DNA from 4 places in the Bradyrhizobium sp. USDA 223 genome. Region 1 is predicted to be linked to each of the others. Evidence: riboswitches for the same ligand, from Rfam matches in the RefSeq annotation. Region 1 holds a riboswitch; each other region holds the start of a gene.
The links. Region 1 has a riboswitch for cobalamin ahead of metE (5-methyltetrahydropteroyltriglutamate--homocysteine S-methyltransferase). Riboswitches for the same ligand answer to the same signal wherever they lie in the genome.
Positions count from the first base shown of each region.

Region 2: it holds a riboswitch for cobalamin, as region 1 does, so the genes downstream of both, ABIA40_RS16435 (energy-coupling factor ABC transporter permease) here and metE (5-methyltetrahydropteroyltriglutamate--homocysteine S-methyltransferase) in region 1, are expected to answer to the same signal.
Region 3: it holds a riboswitch for cobalamin, as region 1 does, so the genes downstream of both, ABIA40_RS16415 (TonB-dependent receptor) here and metE (5-methyltetrahydropteroyltriglutamate--homocysteine S-methyltransferase) in region 1, are expected to answer to the same signal.
Region 4: it holds a riboswitch for cobalamin, as region 1 does, so the genes downstream of both, ABIA40_RS16500 (DUF1636 domain-containing protein) here and metE (5-methyltetrahydropteroyltriglutamate--homocysteine S-methyltransferase) in region 1, are expected to answer to the same signal.

Region 1 is NZ_JBIYDR010000001.1:650,875-654,076, reverse strand. Features, by position in the region: gene metE (5-methyltetrahydropteroyltriglutamate--homocysteine S-methyltransferase) at 1-1,301, opposite strand, end outside; cobalamin riboswitch at 1,402-1,606, opposite strand; gene ABIA40_RS02600 (nodulate formation efficiency C protein) at 2,587-3,202, shown strand, end outside.
Region 2 is NZ_JBIYDR010000001.1:3,550,629-3,553,830, reverse strand. Features, by position in the region: gene ABIA40_RS16445 (cobyrinate a,c-diamide synthase) at 1-852, shown strand, start outside; gene cobA (uroporphyrinogen-III C-methyltransferase) at 849-1,580, shown strand; cobalamin riboswitch at 1,626-1,845, shown strand; gene ABIA40_RS16435 (energy-coupling factor ABC transporter permease) at 1,882-2,559, shown strand; gene cobF (precorrin-6A synthase (deacetylating)) at 2,606-3,202, shown strand, end outside.
Region 3 is NZ_JBIYDR010000001.1:3,546,773-3,549,974, reverse strand. Features, by position in the region: gene cobT (nicotinate-nucleotide--dimethylbenzimidazole phosphoribosyltransferase) at 1-557, shown strand, start outside; gene ABIA40_RS16420 (histidine phosphatase family protein) at 564-1,136, opposite strand; cobalamin riboswitch at 1,209-1,412, shown strand; gene ABIA40_RS16415 (TonB-dependent receptor) at 1,525-3,202, shown strand, end outside.
Region 4 is NZ_JBIYDR010000001.1:3,563,676-3,566,877, reverse strand. Features, by position in the region: gene ABIA40_RS16510 (cobyric acid synthase) at 1-407, opposite strand, end outside; gene cobO (cob(I)yrinic acid a,c-diamide adenosyltransferase) at 629-1,264, opposite strand; cobalamin riboswitch at 1,305-1,526, shown strand; gene ABIA40_RS16500 (DUF1636 domain-containing protein) at 1,621-1,995, shown strand; gene cobW (cobalamin biosynthesis protein CobW) at 1,992-3,041, shown strand; gene cobN (cobaltochelatase subunit CobN) at 3,041-3,202, shown strand, end outside.

The sequences.
Region 1 (3,202 bases):
CGGGCAAATGGGCTTGCGCGCCTGCGCATCGTCTGGTCGATCGCCCTCATCCGGGTAGCGACATTGGCATCATGGATCTTCGGCGAAGTCCGGCGGGCAGTCGCAGCGCATTCCGAATCGGCAAGAGCGAGCCCAACATTTTGGTCGCCAGCGAGTGCTCGCGCCAGGATCGCAAGCTCACGCATCTTCTGAACAGAGAAAGCAAGCCAGCTCTTGACGTCGGACGTGAGCCCGGTCTCGAGTTCAACATCGACCGGCACGTGAAGCAGCGAGCAGGATGGAGCGAGCTGTACACGGTGCTTGCCGAGCTTCGCAATCGCGGGCTCCAGCCGCTGACGAAGGGACGACAAGTTCGACCGCCATACATTACGGCCGTCGATGACCCCGAGCGACATGACGAGATCACTTCGGCCGACAGCGACGATCTTATCCAACAACTCTGGCGCTCGAACTAGATCAAAGTGCAGACCGGAAACCGGGAGGCTCAATGCGGTATCCAGATTGTCGCCTAGCTCGCCGAAATAGCTGGCAACCATGATCTTGATAGCCGGTCCCTCCTTTGCGAACCGGTTATAGGCATGTAGCAATGATTTTCGCACCGCTTCGTCCAGATCAAGGACCAGGCAGGGCTCGTCAAACTGAACCCAACTTGCCCCTCGTTCGGCCAATTCATGCAGAACGTCGATATAGACCGGTATCAAATCATCCAGTAGGGAGAGGGGCTGGAACGCGCTATCGGCACTCTTACCGAGCTTTAGGAATGTGACGGGCCCGATCATGACAGGGCGGGTTTGAAAGCCTAGAGCCTTTGCTTCCACATACTCTTCAATTGGTTTGCGAGAGCAAAGTCTGAACCCCTGTCCCTTGTAAAACTCGGGAACCATGTAGTGGTAGTTGGTATCAAACCACTTAGTCATTTCCTGCGCGGGTGCGCCAGACCCCCGCGGGCCCAGACCGCAACTCGCATCCTGATCGTCGCATTGTGATCCGCGAGCCATGGCGAAGTACGTCTTGAGGGAAACGGATTCTCCTTTCGAGGCGTAGATCTCCGGGATAGCGCCAACCATGACACTTGTATCGAGCACCTGATCATACAGCGAGAAGTCATTCGACGGAATGACCGTGACGCCGAGAGACTTCTGACGAGCCCAGTTCGCTGCGCGCAGGCCGGATGCGTCCTCGAGCAATTGCTGTTCGCTGATCTTTCCGGCCCAGTAGCTTTCAAGAGCGAATTTGAGCTCACGCCTTGGACCGATGCGTGGCGTACCGAGCGTAGCAACCGGAAGAGAGAGAAGAGACATAGTGTTAACCCCTGTTGGGGACAGAGGCCATGGCGGACGCAGGCAGAGGAAGTCGCGCGCGCGACGGCTGCTTGGCGCACCACCGAGACACCCCGCCCGTGGACCAATCTATCGTCGGGGCAGGTCTCCTGGCTCGCTGGCTCATCGCTGCTGTCCGGCCTTCCCAAAGCCGTGCGGGCTTCAGTGACATCGTTGGACAGTAGCTCGCCGCTCACAGTTGCGGGGGCAGCGCCGGCATTTGGACCGGCTTCCCTCTTAGCTCCGGATCAAGTGGGATTCGGAGAACCTCGACGAGCTTGGATTATCGGCAGGAGGACTCTTCCGTCAACCTCTCAGATTATGTGCCACGCTAATCTGCGACATCTACTAGGCGAATGACCGTCCATCTCTATGATTCTCTAAACAGAGCTATCGCAATCAGAGATGTCCTTGTCGGATGTCGGAGTGCGACTCGGAGCTGCCTTGAGGCGACGCCGCCCGCCCCATCAATGAAAGGGACAAAACCAGCCCGCGTAGCGGCGATTACCGCCGTTTCGAGCAGAATGCATTCGATGCGGCTTCCGATTTCCAGCGGTTCGCCCAGCACATTCGCTGGCCAGCTATTTTCTCGACTAGAGGATCCCCATTGAACACGTCAAGGCAGGAGGCGCAATCTAGCAACATACGCGGCGAGCAGGTTGATTTTCGTGCCAGCCAGACTTCTCGGCTCGTATCGCCAGCCATCATGTAGGCCGAACGCCGACGGCAACTTTAGCGAACCACCCGGTTCAATGACGGCAAACACACCGTCGAATCTCATCAGGCACTTGGCATCGAGGCGTTCACCTCTTCCGCAAACTATCTGTGCGGGACAAGGATGCACAAACTACGGCCGATACACTGAATGGAAACATCGAAACGTGCGCAGGTCGGAAAGTCGACAATAGGGACATAAAACCCGTGCAAATCTCCGCCTGCTGCCTGGCACGAAGAATGCAAGCCCCTCGACATGCCCAGTCTCTTCTGCTGGGGATGTCCAGCTCAGCCAATTGACGCTGTCGCTGGCTATGGAAGTTAGCGGCGCGTGACATAGAGGGGAGCGCCTGCCCGCGCGGGACAGCCGCGGGTGCCCCGTCGCGTCTCCGTAAACTTCTTGCGCTCGCTCATAGCAGGTTCAAGGTTGCCCGCCTTGAAAGATGTACGGATGAACCGTGATAGGCCGAGGGTCATGAAGAGAATGTCAGGAAGACCCGCGCTATGGCTTCGCCTGGGCGGACTTCTAATCTGCCTAGCCTGGCCGGCTGCCATGAGTAACACTATTCGCGCCAGCGACAACCCACTTGTCGAAAGACTCAAGTCAACGTGGCGAGCGCAAGATGGTGAGACGATAGAACAAATCATCTCCAATGTCTCGAAGGTGGCACAGTTCGTCCCTCAGATGTGGGGGGTCGCTGAACTTGGCGAAAACGACCATGTTTTCGTTTCGTGGACCAGGCACCGAGACAACAAATCAGACGAACAGTACGCTATCACCTGGAAAGTCGCGCTCGACGGTACGATTGAGCTTGCGTCAACCTATGCGAAGCCGATGGAATTGGGCTGGCGTGCCCTAGCGCTCTCGCTGATCGCCAAAGAAGTCGCAGATGGTGAAAGGGACGCAAATCTTAGCTTTCTGCATGATCCAAGTAACTTCAACTTTGTGACTACGCCGCAAGGCCGGCTCGGCGATCTTCTGCGGCAGGGCCGATGCACTATCATTGAACCTGTTGGGGTCGACTACTTACCCAAGCAGAATGACAAGCCGAACGAGAAAGGCGATCTATGGCGCATTCTGCTCTTGGTGAATTGCGATATCCAAGGACCACGTTATTTTACACACAACGGGGTCATCACCTTCGAGAAGAGCGAAGGCCAAGATTGGG
Region 2 (3,202 bases), 2.9 Mb from region 1:
GTCGCCAGCCCGCGCCATGAGGATCTGGTGCGGCGCGCGCTGAACGAGGCCGGCATCAAAGTGTTCGGCGCGCTGCCGCGCCATGCCGAGATCAGCCTGCCGAAGCGGCATCTCGGTCTCGTGCAGGCCGAGGAGCAGGCCGAGATCGGCAAGCTGATCGACGAAGCCGCGCGCTTTGTCGCCGAGCACGTCGATCTCGATGCGGTGCTCCACTCGGCAGGCAAATGGTCGCCGCAAGCTGTGGCGAACGGCTTGAACGTGAGGCCGCCCGGCCAGCGCATCGCGCTGGCGCGCGATGCGGCGTTCTCGTTCGTCTATCCGCATATGCTGGAAGCCTGGCGCGCGGCGGGCGCCGAGATCGTGCCGTTCTCGCCGCTGGCCGATGAAGTGCCCGACGCGAGCGCCGACGTGTGCTGGCTGCCCGGCGGCTATCCCGAGCTTCATGCAGGAAAGATCGCGGGCAATGCGCGCTTTCGCAGCGGACTGCGCGCTTTCGCCGAGACGCGGCCGGTGCATGGCGAATGCGGAGGCTATATGGTGCTGGGCGCAGGCCTGACCGACGCCGACGGTATCCGCCATGAGATGACAGGGCTGCTCGGCCTGGAGACCAGCTTTGCCAAGCGCCGCATGCATCTCGGCTATCGTCTTGCCGAACTGGCCGCGCCGATGCCGGGGCATAAGCCTGGCGCGCGCCTGCGCGGCCACGAGTTCCACTATTCGACCATCCTCGCCCAGCCCGATACGCCGCTCGCGGTCGTGCACGACGCCACCGGCGCGGTCATTGCCGAAACCGGCTCGCGCCGTGGCCATGCCACCGGCACGTTCTTCCATCTGATTGCGGAGGACCGGTGAGCGGGTTTGTCTCTTTCGTTTCCGCCGGTCCGGGCGATCCCGAGCTCCTCACGGTGAAAGGCGCCACGCGGCTGCGCGAGGCCGACGTCGTGCTTTATGACGATCTTGCCTCCGGCGCGATCCTCGATCTCGCCCGGCCCGGCGCCAATCTCGTCGCGGTGGGAAAGCGGGCCGGGCGTCCTTCGACCAAGCAGCACCACGTCAACCGTCTCCTGGTCGACTATGCCGCAACAGGCGCGCGCGTGGTGCGGCTTAAATCCGGCGATGCCGGCATTTTCGGCCGGCTCGAGGAGGAGATCGAGACGCTGCGCGAAGCCGGCATCGGCTACGAGATCATTCCCGGCGTCACCTCCGCCTGTGTCGCCGCCGCCCAGGCCGGCATTCCCCTGACCCGCCGGCATACCTCCCGCCGGGTGCAGTTCATCACCGGCGCTGACGTCACGGGCGAGCTGCCGCCCAATCTGAATTGGGCGGCGATGGCCGATCCAGAGGCCACGACCGTGGTCTATATGGGCCGGCGCACCTTTCCGGCGCTTGCCGCAAAATTGATCGCGCACGGCCTCGCTCCCAGCACCCCGGCGCTATTCGCCGAATCCCTCGGGCGATCTGACGAACGATTGGTCCGCACCACGATTGCCGAGCTCGCCGAGCAGCTTGGGCGCGGCGGCGCCGCTTCCACCGCCGCCGTCATCCTGTTCGGTGCGCTGGCGGGAGAATATCCGGCATGAGCGCTCCGGCAGCGGTTCGCCCCTTGACGCCCGCGATGCGAAAGGGGCACACAAGAGAGGCATGGTGCTCGACGCGGCGCAAAGCGCCGGAGCATAATCGGGAATGGGGATGGGCGGACCCAGTTGCGGCGCCCCAAACCCCAGCCGCCCCCGCGACTGTAAGCGGTGAGGGGCTCCGAACCGCCACTGGACCGCAAGGTCCGGGAAGGCCGGAGAACCCAGTGAACCGCGAGCCAGGAGACCGGCCGTGCACGTATTGAGGCCAAGGCCGTCGGGTGTGACGGCAGGAAGGAATTGAGCCATGCATATCGAACCCGGGATCGTGACGGGCGCCAAGCTCGTGTTGAGTTACGCGACCGGCATCGCCGCAGGCGGCGTTGCCTTGAAGCTCGCGGTCGAGACCGTGCGCGAGCAGGGCGCCGGCTCTTTCGCCGCGCGGACACTGGCCACCACCGCTCTCGTCTTCGTCTTCTTCGAGATCCTGCCGCACTTTCCGGTTGGGGTATCAGAGGTGCACTTCATCCTTGGCTCGACCTTGTTCCTGCTCTTTGGTGCTGCGCCCGCCGCCTTCGGCCTCGCAATTGGCCTGCTGCTTCAGGGCATGCTGCTGGAGCCAGTCGATCTGCCGCAATACGGCATGAACGTCACCACGCTGCTGGTGCCGCTGTTCGCGATCCAGGCGATCGCCACGCGGATCATTGCCCGCAACACCGCCTATGTCGATTTGAAATACGGTCAGGCGCTGGCGCTTTCGACGACCTACCAGGCCGGCGTGATCGCATGGGTGGCGTTCTGGGCGCTCTATGGCTCCGGCTTTGCGATCAGCAACCTCGCCAGCATTGCGACGTTCGCTGCCGCTTATGCGCTGGTCATCGTGATCGAGCCGCTGGCCGATCTCGCCGTGCTGGCGCTGGCGAAGTCGCTGCGTGGCGTCACCGCGCCCGGCCTCGTCACGCCGCGCCTTCACAACGCGGCCTGAGAGACAAGCGAAAGGGCGGCCGCCGTGGCCGCCCGTCGCGCTCGCGATGCTCACGCTCTCCCTGATAGGCATCGGTTGCGGCGATCCCGAGCAGCTCACGCGCGCCGCGACCCGCGCCATCAACGCGGCCGATCTCATCCTGATCCCGCGCAAGGGGACTGCGAAATCCGATCTCGCCGATCTCAGGCGAACGATCTGCGCCGGTGTGCTCACCAACAAAACGACACGCATCGCCGAATTCGACCTTCCCGTGCGCGATGCGACCGAGTCGGACTACCGCAAGGGCGTAGACGATTGGCACGATGCGGTGGCCGCGACCTGGTCGCAGACGATCGCTGGGCATCTCGAAGATGAGGGCAAGGTCGCGCTGCTGATCTGGGGCGATCCTTCGCTCTATGATTCTTCGCTGCGCATTGCGCGGCGGTTGAATCCGTTGCCGACAATCGAAGTCGTGCCTGGGATCACCTCGATCCAGGCGCTGTGCGCGGCGCATGCGCTGCCGCTCAACGACATCGGCGAGCCGTTCCTGGTCACGACGGGGCGGCGCTTGCGCGAAGGCGGCTGGCCGCAGGGCGTCGATACCGTCGTCGTGATGCTCGATGGCGGCACGGCGTTCCAGTCGCTCGATCCGGCCGGGCTTCAC
Region 3 (3,202 bases), 2.9 Mb from region 1:
CTGATCTCTTGATCTTCGGCGAGATGGGGATCGGCAACACCACGACGTCGGCGGCGATCGCGGCGAGCCTGCTCGGTGTGAGCGCCGGGGAGATCGCGGGCAGCGGCACGGGCATCGATGCGGCCGGCCGCGCGCACAAGGCGCGGGTGATCGATGCGGCGATCGCGCGCCACGGCGTCGCCGGAGCCGCGGCCGAGAAGATCCTGTGCGCGGTCGGCGGCCTCGAGATCGCGGCGATCTCGGGCGCGATCATCGCGGCCGCGCAACGCCGCATTCCCGTGTTGATCGACGGCTTCATCGTCTCGGTGGCGGCGCTGGCGGCGGCGCGCCTCAACCCGCCCTGCCAGCCATTCCTGCTGCCCTCGCATCAATCGGCCGAGCAGGGACATCGGCTGGTGTTGCGCGCGCTGAATGTGCAGCCGCTGATCAGCCTCGATCTCAGGCTCGGCGAGGGATCGGGTGCCGCCATCGCGCTGCCGCTGGTCCGCTCGGCTTGCGCACTTCACAACGGCATGGCGACGTTCGCGCAGGCCAACGTGCCGGATCGGCCGTCTTGATGCGGCTCAAGCCACGCGCTGGTTGACCGAGACGACACGCCAGCCGCCCGCGAGCCGGTCGATCCGGGTCAGCGACAGCGGATCGACCACGAAGCGCAGCGCAGCTTCCGGTGTGAGATCGAGCGCGATGCAAAGCGCGGCCCGAATGGTCCCGGAATGAACGACCAGCGCCGCGGAGCCTGCGCCAATCTGCGCCAGGCCCAGGCGGACGCGGGCGACCTGATCCGCAAAGCTCTCGCCATTCGGCGGCCGCCCGTGCGCGGGATCGCGCCAGACCTGCGCGTAGGCCTCGCCGCCGGTCGCGGCGAGTTCGTCATGCCGATGGCCGGTCCAGTCGCCGAAATCCTGCTCGCCGAATTCGCTGACCAGCTCCGGTTCGAGTCCCAGCGCGCGCGCCGTCTCGACCGTGCGCCGCGACGGGCTGGCATATCCGGCGACATCCGCGGGCAAGCGCCGCCTCAGGGCCGCCAATGTGGCGTGATCGCCGAGGTCGGGCCGCGCATCGGCCGCATGGATCGTCCCGGGCACGCCCGCGACGGCCGCATGCCTGATCAACCAGAGGAAGGTCTCGCCTTCCATGCTCATCTCCAGGGAAGTTGGTTGCTGTGGCCCCAACGCCGCAACTGGCACATTGACTCTGTCTTGGTGGTAATCCTAGATGCTCGCGACGGTTTTCCCGAGAGGGAATGAAAAGGGAATGCGGTGCGGGGAAAATTGTCCCCAATGCCGCGGCTGCCCCCGCAACTGTAAGCGGTGAATCCTTCGTCACGAGCCACTGGGTCCTCGGTCCCGGGAAGGCGACGAAGCGGTTACGACCCGCGAGCCAGGAGACCTGCCGTCAGCCGTGGTCACACGCGAAGATGTCGGTCGGGGAGTACAGACATTCGGCTTCATCGGACGGCTAAAGCCGAAGGTGAAACCTCGTTCGCTGTGACGTGCCACTGACGTCATACCGAGGTTTTGACCTGTGTCTTCCATCCGTATCGCACGACCGCGCCGCGTCCTGCTGGTTTCCGCCGCGTTCACGTCCTTCGCCGCTCTTGGTCCGCCTGCCGCTCTGGCGCAGCAGGCCCGGGAGTCCCTGCCACCCATCGAGGTATCGCCCGCCCAGGCGCGCAAGCCGGCCAAACAGGCAGCAGGAGCGGCGCAGAGCGCGCGTCGCGCAGCAGCGCGCAGGCCGGCGGCTGTATCCGCCGCGCCAAAACCCGTCGTGCCGGATTCGACGGTGCAGACGCCCCTCAACACCAATGCCGTGGCCGAAAGCGCATCGCGGCTCGGCCTGACGGTGCGGCAGACGCCCGCGACCGTCGAGGTGATCTCCGCCGAAACGATGCGCGAGCAGGGCTATCGCACCGTGTCCGAGGTGGCGCAGGGCGCCGTCGGCGTCAGCTCCGGCGACAACCCGGCCGAACCTTCCGCCTTCTCCATGCGCGGCTTCACCAACAGCCAGATCAACACGCTCTACAACGGCATCAAGATCGGTCCGCAGAACATGACCTCGCGGATCGTGGATACCGCCAATCTGGAGGCGGTGGAATTCCTCAAGGGCCCGGCCTCGCTGATCTCGGGCGAGGGCGCCGCCGGCGGCGCGATCAATTTCGTCACTAAGCAGCCTCGCACCGGACCTGTCAGCAACGAGGCCAATTTCTCCTGGGATTCGCTGAATTCGTTCCGCGCCCATTACGGCTCCGGTGGCAGCGCCAATGTGCAGGGGCTGGACTATCGCTTCGACATCAGCCGTTCCACGCTCAACGGCTTTGCCGACGACACCAATGTCAAGACGTTCGGCACGTCCGGCCAGCTCAACTACCGTGTTTCCGACAGCCTCAGGATCTGGGGTGCGGTCGAATATCGTGAAGACCGCTCGAAGGCCTATTGGGGCGCGCCGCTGGTGCCGGTCGCCTTCAGCGGTTCGCACGCGACGACGGGGATCGTCTCCGGCAATTACGTCTCGAATTACAACGGAACGAATCTCGGTGCCGTCACCATCGACGATCGCACCTTCAACACCAATTACAACGTTCTCGATAACCGCAACGTGGCGCAGGAAGTGTGGCTGCGTGGCGGATTCGAGCTGAAGCTCGCGCCTGACCTCACGCTGAAAAGTCAGGCCTATGGCTATGGCGCGGAACGAATCTGGTTCAATAACGAGATCGAGGCGTTCAATTCCACCACGAACCTGGTCGATCGCGAGCGTTTCTATGTCGCCCACAGCCAGCGGCTGGTCGGCAACATCACCGACCTGATCTGGGATACAAATATTGCGGGCTTCGATAACCGGCTGGTCACGACGCTGTCGTCGAGCTATCTCGATTTCGTCAGGCCCGGCGCGGCAAACTTTCCCGGCGATTCCGTTTCGCTGGTCGACCCCAACCGCGGTTTCTACGGCCTGCTCACGACGCAGCAGCAGACCGCACGCATCGACAACGAGGCGCTGTCATTCGAGGACAGGCTCAAGCTGACGCGCAGCTTCGCGCTGATCGGCGGCCTCCGCGTCGAGCATATCGGGCTCGACCGTAATTCGACCGACAAGAACGGGATCGTGAAGGCGGGCTTCCCGTTCACGAAAGACTGGGCGCCGGTGACGGGCCGCATCGGCTACACCTGGGAGGCCTTTCCCGGCCTGACCTTCTTCAGCCAATACG
Region 4 (3,202 bases), 2.9 Mb from region 1:
CTGCCGGCACCTTCGACCAGCACGAGATCGGCGCGCGCCTTCAGGCGCTCGAAACTCTCGAGCACCGCGCCCATCAGCGACGGCTTCATCGCCGCGTAGTCGCGCGCGCGTGCGGTCGCGATGCGCTTGCCGTGAACCACGACTTGCGCGCCGACATCGGTCTCGGGCTTGAGCAGCACCGGGTTCATGTCGGTGTGCGGCTCGACACCGGCGGCGAGCGCCTGCAGCGCCTGGGCGCGGCCGATCTCGCCGCCGTCGACCGTGACCGCGGCGTTGTTCGACATGTTCTGCGGCTTGAACGGCAGCACCCGCAGACCGCGGCGCGTGAAGGCGCGCGCGAGGCCGGCGACGATGAGCGACTTGCCCACGTCCGAGCCGGCCCCCTGGATCATCAATGCGCGTGCCATCGATATCTTTTAAAGCGAAATGGGATTGAGTTGAATCAAGCAGCTGCGGGCTCGGTGCACCTCTCCCGCTTGCGGGAGAGGTCGTGCCGAAGGCACGGGTGAGGGTTTTCTCCTCTTGGGGGCTCTCGATTGCGGAGATACCCTCTCCCCAACCCTCCCCCGCAAGCGGGGGAGGGAGCATACCTCTCTTGGCGCAGCATTAGAATCCAATCTCATCAGCATCAAAACTCGACGCCGGCTTGCGCCTTGATGCCGGAACGGAAGGGATGCTTGACCAGCGTCATCTCGGTGACGAGGTCGGCGATCTCGATCAGCTCGTCCTTGGCGTTGCGCCCGGTGAGCACGACATGCGTCATCGCAGGTTTATGCGTCGTCAGAAACTCGACGACCTCGGCGATATCGAGATAGTCGTAGCGCAGCGCGATGTTGATCTCGTCGAGCACGACCATGCGCAGCCGCTCGTCGAGGATCAGCTCTTTGGCCTTCTCCCAGCCGGCGCGTGCGGCGGCGATGTCGCGGGCGCGGTCCTGCGTCTCCCAGGTGAAGCCTTCGCCCATCGCGTGGAACTGACAGAGGTCGCCGAAATGGCCGGTGAGCAGTCGCCGCTCGCCCGTGTCCCAGGCGCCCTTGATGAATTGCACCACCGCACAAGGGAAGCCATGCGCAACGCAACGGACGATCATGCCGAAGGCCGAGGAGGATTTTCCCTTGCCGGCGCCGGTATGGACGATGATCAGGCCCTTTTCGCCGCTCTTGGTCGCCATGATCTTGTCGCGGGCGGCCTTCTTCTTCGCCATTTTCTGGGCATGCCTGATGTCGGTTTCCTCGGCTGTTTGGGTATCCGGTTCAGATGTCATGGGACCCGGTCCTTCGGCTTGACAAGTGGCGGCCACCGGCAAATGGTGGCCCGGCGTTGGTTCCTGTCCTATGACAGGCGAAGAGGGAATGCGATAGGGTCCGAATCGGCAAGATCTGGATCCAAACTGCAGCCGCCCCCGCGACCGTGACCGGAGAGATGCCCGAAGCCACTGATTCCTTACGGAATCGGGAAGGCGGGGATCGAAGGGCCAAAACCCTGCTCCGCAAGCCGGGAGACCTGCCAGCGCGGACGAGTTTTGGACCGGCGGACGGGGTGTTCCGCGACGGGGAAGCGGGCCTTTCTGGAGAATGGTCCGTGCGCCTCATCGCCTCCCGCTGTTATCTGGAAGAGGCGATGACCGTCACACTTCATGTCTGCATCACCTGCCGCGCCGGCCAGACGCTTGGCGAGGGCGAGACGACACCCGGCAAGCGCCTGCATGGCGCGATCCTCGAGGCCGGCGTGCCCGAGGGCGTCAGCGTGGTTCCCGTCGAATGCCTGTCGGCCTGCAGCCAAGGCTGCTCGGTCGCGCTCAGCGCGCCCGGCCGCTGGTCCTATGTCTATGGCCGCCTGTCCGATGCGAATGCGCAGGACGTGGTCGCGGGCGCTGCGGCCTACGCGGCGGCGCCCGACGGAATCGTGCCATGGCGCAGCCGTCCCGAGATCTTCCGCAAGCAGTCGCTTGCCCGCATTCCCCCCATTGCCGTCGTGCCGGAGGCCGCTGAATGAACTCGCTCGCAAAAGTCCCCGTCACGGTGGTCACCGGTTTTCTCGGTTCCGGCAAGACGACGCTGATCCAGCATCTGCTCAGCAATGCCGGCGGCAAGAAGCTCGCGGTGCTCGTCAACGAGTTCGGCAGCGAGGGCGTCGACGGCGAGATCCTGAAGTCCTGCGCCGATGCGAACTGCCCGGAGGAGAACATCGTCGAGCTCGCCAATGGCTGCATCTGCTGCACCGTCGCCGACGATTTCATTCCGACCATGGAGCAATTGCTGGCGCGGCCGGTGCGGCCCGATCACATCCTGATCGAGACCTCGGGCCTGGCGCTGCCAAAGCCGCTGCTGAAGGCGTTCGACTGGCCGGAGATCCGCTCGCGCATCACGGTCGACGGCGTGATCGCGCTGGCCGACGCCGAGGCCGTCGCGGCCGGCCGCTTCGCGCCGGATCCGGCTGCGGTGGAAGCGCAGCGCGCGGCGGACGACAATCTCGATCACGAGACGCCGCTGTCGGAGGTGTTCGAGGACCAGATCGCCTGTGCCGATATCGTGCTGCTGACCAAGGCCGACCTTGCGGGCGCGGCCGGAATCGAAGCCGCAAAGGCGGCGATCACCGCCGAGATGCCGCGCCGCGTGCCGATGCTGCCCGTCACCGACGGCGCGATCGACGCGCGCGTCATCCTCGGCCTCGGTGCGGCGGCCGAGAATGATCTCGCCGCGCGGCCCTCGCATCACGACGGCGAGGAAGAGCATGAGCATGATGATTTCGCCTCCGTCGTGATCGACCTTCCGGAGGTGGCGGATATCGAGGCACTGGTTGCCTCCGTCCAGAAGCTGGCGCGCGAGCAGAACGTCCTGCGGGCCAAGGGCTACATCGCGGTCGCGGGCAAGCCGATGCGCCTGTTGCTGCAGGCGGTCGGCGAGCGGGTGCGCCATCAGTTCGACAAGCCTTGGGGCGCGGGTCACAGGCAGTCCAAGCTCGTCGTGATCGGCGAGCATGGCGATATCGACGAGGCCGCGATCAAGGCGGGACTTGGTCTTTCAGGGTCTGGCATCTGATGCACGTCGTCTTCCGCGAGAGCCGCGGTCTCGAGGAGACCGCGACGCCAAGAGACATCGGCCAGGACCCGGCCGATCTCGTGGTGCTCTCGTATTCGGATTCCGATTTGGCCGCGTTCGCGGCCGGCTGGCGGCGCGGTCGGGGCAGCCTGCCGTCGCTG